3 regions of the Ensifer sp. 2TAB8 genome follow, and region 1 is predicted to be linked to each of the others. Evidence: predicted binding sites of a transcription regulator. Region 1 holds the regulator's gene; each other region holds the start of a gene.
What was found. The regulator LexA, encoded in region 1, represses DNA repair genes until DNA is damaged. The targets are predictions, from matches to a motif close to TGTTCNNNNTGTGTTCNG.

Region 1 (4,135 bases):
CGATGTCGAAATACGTCGTCGACGGATTTATGCGTTCTTTGAAGGGTTTGGTGTGTGGGAGCTCTTTCCGCGCCACGTCCAAGTTCGACAAGGGGCCGCGCCTCTTTAGGGGCGGCAGACAGCATCGGGAGTACGTGCTGAGCCTCGAAAAGATCGGCGAGATTGTCGTCAGAATCGCGCTCGCCGAGATCGATGTGAGGGACGAGCGCTTCTTGCAGAAGGCGATGAAGTGGCAGCGACCGATCCCGTCGCGACCCTCATGGACGCTCACAGGGCGGCCCGGAGGGCGCTATGACAGCCTTCCGCAGAGACAGTGACCTGCGACGTGTTCGTAGGCGGCGCGAAGGAGAAGCGGGGTTCAAGCACCTGCAGCTGGTGAGCGGGTTTCTGGCTCAGGATTCGCTGTGAACATGTCGCATTTCATGTCGTATGGATCCGCCGTCGCCGCGTGGAAGTGCAGGGAAAGCAAGGGAATCTCGTAGCAACATCGCGTTACGCGGAAGCGGTGTTTTTCCGCTTCGCGACGACTGCAACATATTGATTATATTGGTGAATGTATTTGGAGGCCTCGCCCGGAATTGAACCGGGGTACAAGGATTTGCAGTCCTCTGCGTCACCACTCCGCCACGAGGCCTCACGGCTCGGATAACCGAGCGTTGGCGGGGATTTAGAATGATTGCAGAAAATCCGCAAGAGGCATTTTCGGAAAAAGCACAAAGCGAATTTGCGGTTCGGGCGCTTTCCACAGGCAGAACGTCTGGCAATGTCGATTGCTCCTGCCCAGCGTGCAGCAATGCTTCAAGAGGAGGTCGGAACGATTGCCTTCCTCAGCTTACTCCGGGTTGAGACACCTGGGAGCTTTCGCTCAGGCGTGCCACACGCCCGCACAAGCCACGTCTTCTAAATCCCCTGCGGATCTTATCGCTTCGGTGAAATCGGTAGAGGGGGAACGATGACTCCGCTGACATCAGCCGCATCGATAGCGTCCGTCATCATCAAGCGGAGGCAATGGCTTATATGAAAACGAAACTTGTCCTGACGGCCTTGGCCCTCTTTGCTGCGACCACATTCGAGGCGCGGGCAGAGGACCTGGTTTTCAAGCTGAAGAACAACACAAATGCAGTTCTGACTAACTTCTACACGTCGCCGGTGGGCGTCAACGAGTGGGAAGACGATGTATTCGGCCGGCAGGTTCTGAACCCCGGCGAGAACATGGAGATCACCATCGCTGACGGTCGGGATGTCTGCAAGTACGACATGCGCTTCGAATTCGAAGAGGACTCGGGCCTTGATACGACCGAAGATACGCAGGACCTTTGCGAACTCGGTGAATACACCATCCACGAGTAAGCGGCGCGTTATCGGATAAACAAGAAGAGCCTCGCTACCCCAAGCGGCAGCGAGGCTCTTCAGAGTGCCGATTTTTTCTGGAGGTCAATGGTAGCGGCGGATCAGCCCAACGAGCTTGCCCTGGATCTTCACACGATCAGGCCCGAAGATCCGTGTCTCGTAGGCAGGGTTTGCGGCCTCAAGCGCAATCGATGCGCCCTTGCGTCGGAATCGCTTCAGCGTCGCTTCCTCGTCATCCACGAGCGCCACGATGATATCGCCGGGGTTGGCGGTATTGCCATTTCGGATGATCACGGTGTCGCCGTCGAAGATGCCGGCTTCGATCATCGAGTCGCCCTTGACTTCGAGGGCGTAGTGTTCGCCGTTGCCGATCATGTCGAGCGGAACGGTGATGTCGTGCGTGTTGTTCTGGATCGCCGAGATCGGCACACCGGCAGCGATGCGGCCCATGACCGGCACGGAAACTGATGTGTTTTCGGCCACCGGCGCCGGCTTCGGTGGTGCGGCAGGGGCTGCCGCCGGCGGCTTGCCGAGGCTTCCCTCGATCACGCTCGGCGAGAAGCCGCGACGCGGCTGCTGCTGGCTGGACGCGTAGGCTTCCGGAAGCTTGATGACCTCGAGCGCGCGGGCCCGGTTCGGAAGACGGCGAATGAACCCGCGTTCTTCGAGCGCGGTAATCAGACGGTGGATGCCGGACTTCGACGCCAGGTCGAGCGCATCCTTCATCTCATCGAATGACGGCGGGACGCCCGACTCCTTCATGCGTTCGTGAATGAACAGAAGCAATTCCTGTTGCTTGCGGGTCAGCATGGCACGTCGCTCCAGAAGGCGTGAAACAAATCAAGAACAGACACTATCTGTTCCATATGTGTTCTGCAAGTGCCTAAAATTCCGTGAATTCAGTCAATTGGCGCGACTGCGCGTGCTGATTGGTCACTTTTACGGGAGCAAAGCGGGTTTGGGTGATGATTGTGTGGCCGGCAACGGCCGCATTGGACCGCATCGGGCGAATCGCGAGCGTTCTGATGGCGAGGGTCAGGCCGGCTGCGTGGCGGCGCAGGCGTCTTCGAATTCCTTCACCGTCTCGGCGCTGTTGTCTTCGGGAAGCACCGCGTCCGCCGCATCGGTTGCCACGGGCGTGTCGCCGTCATAGACGAACGACTGGATGTAGAACGCAATGGCGCCCTTCCACACGTTGCGTCCATCAATCTGGTGGCAGGGTACGGCGCTTTCGAAGTCCGTCTGCAGTTCATCGACCGTGGCGGCACTGAGCTTGACGTCAGGCATGTTAGGCGATGCGACTATCGAAGCGAGAAGCAGGGCGGCAAGCACGGTGATCGTCCACTTTGAGGCAAGGGTGGGACTACGGGGCGGTTAACGATGTGAACCGCGCTTTCGTTCCGAAGTCCAGCAAACTTGGCGATCACTCTCATGTGTTCAACAGGTCTTTGAGTTCAGGCTGTGACCGTTTTGCGCCAGAGGTGCGCGGCGGCAAGGCCCTTGATCCTGGTGCGATCGGCCGACCCGCATTCGCATCGGTTGTGCCAGTCAATGTCCTCCCTGTTGGAGTGCGCAAATCCCTGTTGTGATCGCGCCGCATTGTCTCGACAGGTTGCAAAAATACGATAACTTTGCGGGGAAAGTGGGGTGGTTGCATGCATAGATTGTCGTTGGCGGTTCTCGGTCTGTTGGTGGCGGCCGGAGCGGCCTCTGCTGAAGAGGGCCGTTCGAATATCTGGAAGCGGATCAACGCCTGGACGGTCGGTTCCGATCCGTCCTTGGGCGGCTCGTGCTACGCGGCGACGAGCTATGACGCCGGCGCGATTCTTCGTATCGGCTTCTATCCAAAGGGATCGGCGAACCTGGCGTTTCTTTCGATCGGCAATGCCACCTGGAAATCGATCGAGCCGCAAAGAGAGTATGACGTTGCCTTGCAGCTCGACCGCGGCCGCCAGTGGCCGGCCGTTGCGTTCGGCGTGGACCTCACGGGTTCGAAGGCTCTGGTCGTCAATTTTTCCAATACCGACTTCTTCACCGAATTCGTGCGCAAGAATACGCTGGCGCTGGCGTTCGAAGGTCGTGTGGTGGCGAGCCTCAGCCTGCGTGATTCGATGAAGGCCGTCAGCGAGATGTTCAAATGCCAGGAGGCCGTGAACACGCTGATGCCGAGCGGCGGACAGGGGGAGGCCGCCGATCCGTTTGCGGGCGCCGGCAACAATGCGCCGAACAATGACCCGTTTGCGGGCGGCGGGCAGAGCAAGTCGTCGAAGGATCCCTTCGCCATGTAATTCCTTGGCGTGAGCACCGGTCCGCGCGAGAGGTGAATATTCCTAAAATATTGCGTGGGTACGGGTCGCCCACCCTCGACAGTCACGCGGCGACCCATCAAAATGCGAGCAAACGGGGGCTTTGCATGCGTAGATTGCTGTTCGGGTTGATGAGCTGTCTGATGGTGACGGGGCCAGCCGCGGCTGAAGAGTCCGAGATCATCAAGTGGAAGGAGGTCGGCGGCTGGATTGTTGCTTCCGACACGTCGATGGAAGGCTCGTGTTTCATTACGTCGATGTTCGAGGGCGGGGTCAGGCTGCGCCTGGGTTTCTATCCCAAGGGCTCCGAATCGCCACTCTACATGAGCTTTGCCAGCGACGACTGGAAGTCGCTCGAGATCGGCAAGGACTATGACCTGACGTTTCGCTTCGACAAGAGCGATCCCTGGAGCGCTTCGGCGACCGCCGCCGGAGACGAGAACGGCAAATTCCTCTTCGTGAATGTCACCGACCCCGAA
Region 2 (4,135 bases), on a different contig from region 1:
CACATTGGCAGGAACATCATCAACGACAAGAATACGCGCAGTCATATCAATTTTCCCGCCGCTCAGGCATCGCCCAGGTAGGTTTTGATCGTTTCAATGAACTTCGGTACAGAAATCGGTTTGGAAACATAGGCTTCGCATCCGCCTTGGCGAATCCGCTCCTCATCTCCCTTCATTGCAAATGCCGTGACGGCGATGACCGGGATGACGTGCAATTCATCGTCCTCCTTCAGCCATTTCGTCACTTCAAGTCCGGATACTTCCGGTAGCTGAATATCCATCAGGATGAGATCCGGCCGATGCTTGCGCGCGAGCTCAAGCGCCTCCATGCCGTTGCGCGTCTGGATCGTCGCATAGCCGGAAGCCTCAATCAGGTCGCGGAACAGCTTCATGTTCAGCTCGTTGTCCTCAACAATCATTACCTGTTTGGGCATGTCGATCCCTTGCTGTCCATCGTCACCTTGCAAGTCGCCTCAGGACATTTAACTTGCAGAGTCGACGACTCGACCCATTTCCTCAACTTCAGAGATAGGCCGATTTGGTTGAAAAATAGGTAACTCCGCACGTAAAAACCATACGGGAACGAAGCATTGAAGAGCGCTGACGAAATCGCCATCGACATCCTTGCCTGGCTCGCCGGCGAGCCGGAGCTTCTGTCTCGTTTCCTGGCGCTGACAGGCACCGACCCTACCGCCTTGCGCAATGCCATCGCCGAACCCGGCTTCATGGGTGGCCTCATCGCTTTTCTCATGGACCACGAGCCGACGCTGATTGCATTCTGCCAGGCGACCGGCACGGCGCCGGAGGATGTCGTGCGCGCCCATGCGGCGCTGTCGGGCCATTCGGGTTTTGAGGATTGAGCGTGCCAGGCGCCGCCACAGACGAGCGCATCCGGCTTCAAGAGCGCCCGCTGATCGTCAGCGACGTCGATGAAGTCGTGCTCGAATTCATCAATCCGTTCAAAGCTTTCCTCCAAAGCTGCGGCCACGCTTTGCTGCCCCGGTCCTTTCGCCTGACCGGAAACATCGTCGATCTTGCAAACGAACAACCGTTGGCCGAGGCCGAGGTCAAGGCGCTGCTCGATTCGTTCTACGGGTCGCAGGATCGCTGGCAGACACCAGCCGAACGGGTCGCCGACACGTTGGCCGCTCTGTCGCAGGACGCGGATATCGTTTTCCTGACCGCCATGCCACCGCACCATGCCGCGGTCCGCCGTGCCCTGCTCGACCGACTTGGCCTTCCCTACCCGCTGCTTGCGTCGGAGGAACCCAAGGGACCGATCGTCCAAAAGTTGCACGGTGGTCGCACGGTTCCGCTGGTCTTCATAGATGACATTCTTCGCAACCTGCAGTCGGTCCAGCACCACGCGCCATCCTGCCTGCTGATCAACCTGATGGTTAACGCGGAGTTTCGCGCGCTCGCCCCAAAGCCGGACGCCAGCATCCGCGCCGTGGCCGACTGGCCAGAAGCGGCGGCCGCCATTCGCGCACATCTTGGAGGCTAGCCGGCGGCGATCGATCGTCGCGCAAAAGCCAGTCGCGCCGGCACGGCTCGAAGCCCACCCGGCGATCTCTGCCAACGCCAATAATTGCGGTGTGTTTTCCAACCGGGCCTCCCTTGAGACTCGCTAGCGTAGAGCGTAAGGTCGCGATGTTCAATATTTGTTCCCGATATGCCCGACAGCGCTGCTCAATCTCCAGGCTTCTGCCGCGACTGCCTCAAGGAACAGGCTGCTAGCGTACGGCGCTGCACGGCCTGCGGCAGCCCGCGCCTGCTGCGCCACAGCGAACTTTACGATCTGACCTTAGCGCATATCGATTGTGACGCCTTCTATGCTTCGATCGAGAAACGCGACGATCCGGAACTGGCCGACAAGCCGGTGATCATCGGCGGCGGCAAACGCGGCGTGGTGTCCACCGCCTGCTACATTGCCCGCATTCACGGCGTGCGCTCGGCAATGCCGATGTTCAAGGCACTGGAAGCCTGCCCGCAAGCCGTGGTCATCAAGCCGAACATGGAGAAATATGCACGCGTCGGCCGCGAAGTGCGGACGCTGATGCAGGAGTTGACGCCGCTGGTGCAGCCGCTGTCGATCGACGAGGCCTTTCTTGAGCTCAAGGGCACCGAGCGCCTGCATCACGATCCTCCGGCACGCACGCTCGCGCGCTTCGCCCGACGCGTCGAGCAGGAGATCGGCATCACCGTGTCCGTTGGCCTCTCCTATTGCAAGTTCCTCGCCAAGGTCGCCTCCGACCTACAGAAGCCACGCGGCTTTTCCGTCATCGGTCAGGCCGAGGCACTCGAGTTCCTGAAGGAGAAACCGGTCACCATGATCTGGGGCGTCGGCAAAGCCTTTGCCGCCACGCTGGAGCGCGACGGCGTGCGCACGATCGGGCAATTGCGAACCATGGAGGAAGCCGATCTCATGCGGCGCTACGGCACCATGGGGCAGCGGCTCTTTCGCCTGTCGCGCGGGCTCGACGAGCGGGCTGTGGAAATCGACGGCGAGGCCAAGAGCGTTTCAGCAGAGACGACCTTCAACGACGACATTGCGCGCTATGACGACCTTGTCGTGCATCTTAGGCGTCTCAGCGAGCAGGTGGCCCATCGGCTGCGAAAGTCGGATCTTGCCGGCCAGACCGTCGTCTTGAAACTGAAGACGGCCGACTTCAAGATCCGTACCCGCAACCGGCGCCTGGACAGCCCCACCCGGCTCGCCGACCGCATTTTCCGCACGGGACTGCAGCTCCTGGAGAAAGAGGCTGACGGCACGAAGTATCGGCTGATCGGCATCGGCGTCAGCGATCTCTCGGCCCCCGACCTTGCAGACCCGCCCGATCTCGTCGATCCGGCCGCAACCCGCCGGGCGGCGGCCGAAGACGCCATGAACAGGCTGCGCGACAAGTTCGGAAAGGCCACAGTCGAGACCGGCTATACCTTCGGCAACCGGAAACGTGACCCCTCGACATAGACACACCGCGATCACGCAACCTTGATCTGGCCCACACGCGGTCTGGATGAATTCCTTAAAGATTGCCCGATAGGCTCGTTCGCCAAGTCACGTGTCGGGTTGAGTGTATGGTATCGCGTTTCGCTCTCACCGCCAGCGTCGTTGCTCTGCTTTTGTCACCGGCCACCGGGTTTGCAGGCAGTCGCGGGCCGCTACAGATCATCGTCTCGAAAGACCAGCAATCGCTCGTCGTCTATGACGGCGACGCCGTGATTGCGACATCACCCGTGTCGACCGGGAAGGCCGGCCACGCGACCCCGACCGGTATCTTCTCGATCCTGGAGAAGCGGCGTCACCATAAATCGAACATCTATTCGAATGCGCCGATGCCCTTCATGCAGCGTCTCACCTGGTCGGGTATCGCGCTGCACGGCTCCAACCACGTACCCGATTACCCCGCGTCGCACGGCTGCGTGCGTCTGCCGAGCGCCTTTGCCGCCTCTCTCTACAAGATGACCGAGCGCGGCGTGCATGTGTTGATCTCGGATCGGCAGATCACGCCCACGGAGATCAAAAGCGCGCTCCTCTTTCGACCGGCCCCGATCGATCTCCAGCCGCCGCTCTCCGATGTGCCGCTCAGACCGGCGATCAGCCAGGCCGGCGACACGCCGGTCGAAGTTGCCATGACCGAGCCGACGGGCGGAGCGGCCGCGACTACCAAATCCATGGCGGAACCGATCCGTATCCTGATCACGCGCAGCGACGCGCGGGATACGATGCGCGAGATCCAGATGTCGCTGGAGTTCCTCGGATACGCGCCGGGCACGATCGACGGCCATGCAGGTCCAGCAACGATCGCAGCGCTCCGCGCCTTCCAGACGAGCGAAGGCCTCGAGAGCGACGGCAAGCTGACGCCAGAGTTGACCGACAAGCTCCTGCACCAGGCTGGCCGCACGCCCCCACAGAACGGCAAGATCCTCGTGCGGCAAGGGTTCAAGCCGCTCTTCGAAGCAGGTCTTACGATCGACAAGCCGGAAGAGGCTCTTGGGACACATTTCCTGCAGTTTCGCCACAAAGAAGAACAGGGCGCCGAAGGCAAATGGTTCGGCGTTTCGCTTGAAAACCACCTGCCCAACTCGATGAAGAAGCGCCTCGGCATTTCCATGGAGGCCGATCCGTTCGCCT
Region 3 (4,135 bases), on a different contig from region 1:
TTGGCGAGGTGAACGCGGTTGCGCTGACCACCCGAGAGGTTGCCGACCTTCTGCTGCTGGTCGCCGCCCTTGAAGTTGAAGGTCGAGCAATAGGCGCGCGAGTTCATCTCGTGCTTGCCGAGCTTGATGACTTCGGCGCCGCCGGAGATTTCTTCCCAGACGGTCTTGTTGCCGTCGAGCGCGTCGCGGCTCTGGTCGACATAGCCGAGATGCACGGTCTCGCCGATGCGGATCGAGCCGCTGTCGGGCTGCTCCTGGCCTGTGATCATGCGGAAGAGCGTCGTCTTACCGGCGCCGTTCGGGCCGATGATGCCGACGATGCCGCCCGGCGGCAGCTTCAGCGACAGGCCGTCGATCAGCAGGCGATCGCCATAGCCCTTGGTAACGCCTTCCATCTCGATGACCACCTGGCCGAGACGTTCGCCGACCGGGATGATGATCTGCGCGTCACCGGGGCGCTGGTTTTCCGCCGCGTTGACCAGTTCGTCATAGGAGCGGATACGCGCCTTGGACTTGGCCTGACGGGCCTTGGGGCTGGATGCGATCCACTCCTGTTCGCGGGCGATCGCCTTCTGGCGGGAAGCCTCTTCGCGGCCTTCCTGCTGCATGCGCTTGGCCTTGGCAACGAGATAGGCCGAGTAGTTGCCTTCGTAGGGAATGCTGCGGCCGCGGTCGAGCTCGAGGATCCAGCCGGTGACGTTGTCGAGGAAGTAGCGGTCGTGGGTGATCATCAGCACGGCGCCCGGATATTCGCGCAGGTGCTTTTCGAGCCAGGCGATCGTTTCGGCGTCGAGGTGGTTGGTCGGTTCGTCGAGCAGCAGCAGGTCCGGCTGCGATAGCAGCAGCTTGCAGAGCGCGACACGGCGTTTTTCACCGCCCGAGAGATTGGTCACTTCCGCGTCGCCCGGCGGGCAGCGCAACGCTTCCATGGCCATTTCGACCTGGCTTTCCAGATCCCAGAGGTTCTGGCTGTCGATGATGTCCTGGAGCTTGGCGCCCTCTTCCGCCGTCTCGTCGGAATAGTTCATCATCAGTTCGTTGTAGCGGTCGACGATCGCCTTCTTCTTGGCAACGCCTTCCATGGCATTTTCGAGCACGGTCTTCGTCGGATCGAGCTGCGGCTCCTGCGGCAGGTAGCCGACCGTCGCACCTTCGGCGACCCAGGCTTCGCCGGTGAATTCCTTGTCGAGGCCGGCCATGATCCTGAGCACCGTCGACTTACCGGCGCCGTTCGGGCCGAGGATACCGATCTTTGCATCCGGGTAGAACGACAGATGAACGTTCTCGAGAACCTTCTTCGCGCCGTAGGACTTATTAAGTCCGGCCATATGATAGATGAACTGACGTGCCATGAGGGAATGCTCCGCAGGGAAAGGAAATTTGCCCGCTATGTAGGCGAATTATAGGAAGGGGGCAATGAGCAAAGGCGTTCGCCCCGGCTTGTCCCCCCAACCTATCCCTTGCGGCTGCCCTGCATCGAAAGCGCTCTCGCGGCCGAAGTACGGTGTCTGCGAGGTCGGTCAGCTGCGCCCGGCCGTATCGGCAATACCCTTGGCGCATTTGAACTCGGTCGGCCCCGCCGCCTGGATCAGCGGCGCCAGGCTCGACGCCTTCAGGACGTCGCCGGTCAGCCCGATCGTCAGCCCGGTGATGACACTGCGGCCCTGAACCGTCTGGCAGCGCATGCGCACCCGATCCCCCGCACCAGCGCCGAAGCTCTGGTCAAAGGCCTGCTTGACCGTCGCCTCGTCGAGCTCGGAACCGATGCGCTGGCGAAACAATGCGCCGACCGCCGAGCGATTGAGCTCCTCCAGCATGCGCAGCTGCACCGAGAAATAGTCGTCGACCGAACCGCTCTGGCAAGTACCGCTCATCAGCCACTGGTGACGGTCGAGCCCGGATTGAACGCCCGGCATGGCGATGAGCAACCGCGCTGCAGTGTCATCGGCCATGGCAAGCTTCGGCAGTTCCAGCCAGCTGCCCTTGCGGTCCTTCGCGCGCACCTCGGCCGCTACACCGCAATAGCTCTTGCGCAGCGGCCAAAGACCATGCAGCGAGAGGTTGGTCGCGTCGAACCGCTCCGCCGTCTGGCTCTCGCATTCCTTGCGCTGCGGCCTCGTTTCGCAGAAGCCCGGCTGCCAGCTCACCGCCAGAACGTACTCCGTGCGGCCGGTCGCGTCTTTGGCGGCTCCTTGATCCGACATTTCCTCGCCGGCAGCAAAGGCAGCCGGCGCAAGAAACAGCGCCAATGCCGCCAGCATTCCTGCCATCGGACCCGATATCGCCTTACAGAAACTAACCATGACATCCTCCTGCGGAAACAAAACAGGAACGAATATCGCTCAAAACGGGAAAATTGCAACTCTTAATTAAGATGAGCGCACATTCGCTTGTGACCTCATGCGCAACGAGCAACAAGCGGCGATTGCCTTTGCCTTGCAAATCGATTTGATATCGGATTGGTCTGTCGTTGTAGCCGGGGGAAATCGTGTTCGGGCAGGTGAAGACACATCAAAGCCCGACCGGAGCCACCTTGAGCTGGCGCCATTTCCCCGCGACCGCCGACGCCCGCGGCATCCTCCTCATTAGCCACGGCCTTGCCGAACACTCAGGCCGCTACGCCCGCTTTGCCGAGGCCATGGCTGCGCACGGCTTCCACGTCTACGCCCACGACCATCGCGGCCACGGTGCGACGCGCGCGCCGGACGCACCGCTCGGCATGTTTTCGAGCCGCGAGGGGCTCGACAAGGTCTTCGCCGATATAAGGGCCATTCACGCAATCGCGACGGGCACCCATCCGGATCTGCCGGTCGTCCTTTTCGGCCATTCCATGGGCGGGCTGATTGCGCTCAACGCTGCCGAGGCCGATCCCGGCCTCTATGACGCGCTCGCCGTCTGGAATTCCAATTTTCGTCCCGGCCTTGCCGGCCGCGGCGGCCAGGTCATCCTGAAGGTCGAGAAGGCGCTGAAGGGTTCTGACGTGCCGAGCCCGCTCCTGACCAAGCTCACCTTCGGCATGTGGGGCGGCGCGATCAAGGATCGCAAGACCGATCTCGACTGGTTGTCGCGCGACGATGCCGAAGTGGCTAAATACGCCGCCGACCCGCTCTGCGGCTTCGATGCCACCGTCTCGCTCTGGCTCGATCTCTTCCGCCTGTCCTTCGGCGGCGCCCGGCCCGACCGGCTGGCGCGGCTTCGGAAAGACCTGCCCATCCACCTCGTCGGCGGCAGCGCCGACCCGTCGACCGAGATGGGCAGTGCCGTCCGCTGGCTCGGCGCCAGGATGAAAGCCGCCGGCCTGAGCAACGTCACCGTCACCGTCTATGACGGCATGCGCCACGAAACCCTGAATGAAATCGGCCGGGAACAGGCGACGGCAGACTTTGCCGCCTGGTGCCTGCGCGCCATCGCAGGCAAGCGCTGACCGGAAATATCATGGCCGACATGTCCCTTCCCAAGATCGCCACGGACTACAACCGCATCTCCTTCGGGCTGACGCTGATGGTGATTGCGGTGCTGCTTTCGCCGCTGATCGACATCTTTGCAAAGCTGGCGATCGCGACCGTGCCCTCGGCCGAAATCACCGCCGTGCGCTTCGTGCTGCAGGTCGTCTTCATCCTGCCGATCGCGCTGGTGCGCGGCAGCCTCTTCGATCTCACCTGGCGCAAGACCGGCCTGCATGCGCTGCGCGGCGGCCTGCTCGTTGTATCGATGCTCTCCTTCATCACCACGCTGAAAGTGATGGAAGTCGCCGATGCGATCGCGATCTTCTTCGTCGAGCCGATCATCTTGACGATCCTCGGCAGCATCTTCCTGAAGGAGACCATCGGCTGGCGGCGTTACACCGCCTGCGGCGTCGGCTTCTTCGGCGCGCTGCTCGTCATCCAGCCGAGCATGCAGGAAGTCGGGCCGATCGCGCTTCTGCCCATCGTCGCCGCCTTCGGCCTTGCCGTATTCCTGCTTGTCACCCGCATGGTCGCGCAGAACGAAGACCCCTGGTCGATGCAGTTCCACGCCGGCGTCTGGGGCGCGCTCTTCTGTCTTGTCCTGCTTTACTTCGGCGACGGCACCGGTTCCGGCATCTTCGATCCGGTCTGGCCGCAGGGCGTCACATGGTATTACCTGCTTGGTGTCG

Region 2: AB4Z53_RS31880 (DNA polymerase IV) is a predicted target of LexA. The motif match lies at 1,652-1,669, and genes of this name have one in related genera.
Region 3: AB4Z53_RS07220 (ribonuclease T2) is a predicted target of LexA. The motif match lies at 2,317-2,334, and genes of this name have one in related genera.

The regions. Positions count from the first base shown of each region.
Region 1 is NZ_JBFRGB010000007.1:233,618-237,752, reverse strand. It holds gene AB4Z53_RS14880 (hypothetical protein) at 1-317, shown strand, start outside; tRNA gene AB4Z53_RS14875 (tRNA-Cys) at 561-634, opposite strand; gene AB4Z53_RS14870 (hypothetical protein) at 1,018-1,350, shown strand; gene lexA (transcriptional repressor LexA) at 1,435-2,160, opposite strand; gene AB4Z53_RS14860 (hypothetical protein) at 2,386-2,637, opposite strand; gene AB4Z53_RS14855 (hypothetical protein) at 3,006-3,638, shown strand; gene AB4Z53_RS14850 (hypothetical protein) at 3,764-4,135, shown strand, end outside.
Region 2 is NZ_JBFRGB010000034.1:5,830-9,964, reverse strand. It holds gene AB4Z53_RS31900 (PleD family two-component system response regulator) at 1-45, opposite strand, end outside; gene AB4Z53_RS31895 (response regulator) at 63-434, opposite strand; gene AB4Z53_RS31890 (DUF3572 domain-containing protein) at 591-860, shown strand; gene AB4Z53_RS31885 (hypothetical protein) at 857-1,504, shown strand; gene AB4Z53_RS31880 (DNA polymerase IV) at 1,673-2,971, shown strand; gene AB4Z53_RS31875 (L,D-transpeptidase family protein) at 3,079-4,135, shown strand, end outside.
Region 3 is NZ_JBFRGB010000002.1:307,073-311,207, forward strand. It holds gene ettA (energy-dependent translational throttle protein EttA) at 1-1,352, opposite strand, end outside; gene AB4Z53_RS07220 (ribonuclease T2) at 1,521-2,303, opposite strand; gene AB4Z53_RS07225 (alpha/beta fold hydrolase) at 2,489-3,424, shown strand; gene AB4Z53_RS07230 (DMT family transporter) at 3,436-4,135, shown strand, end outside.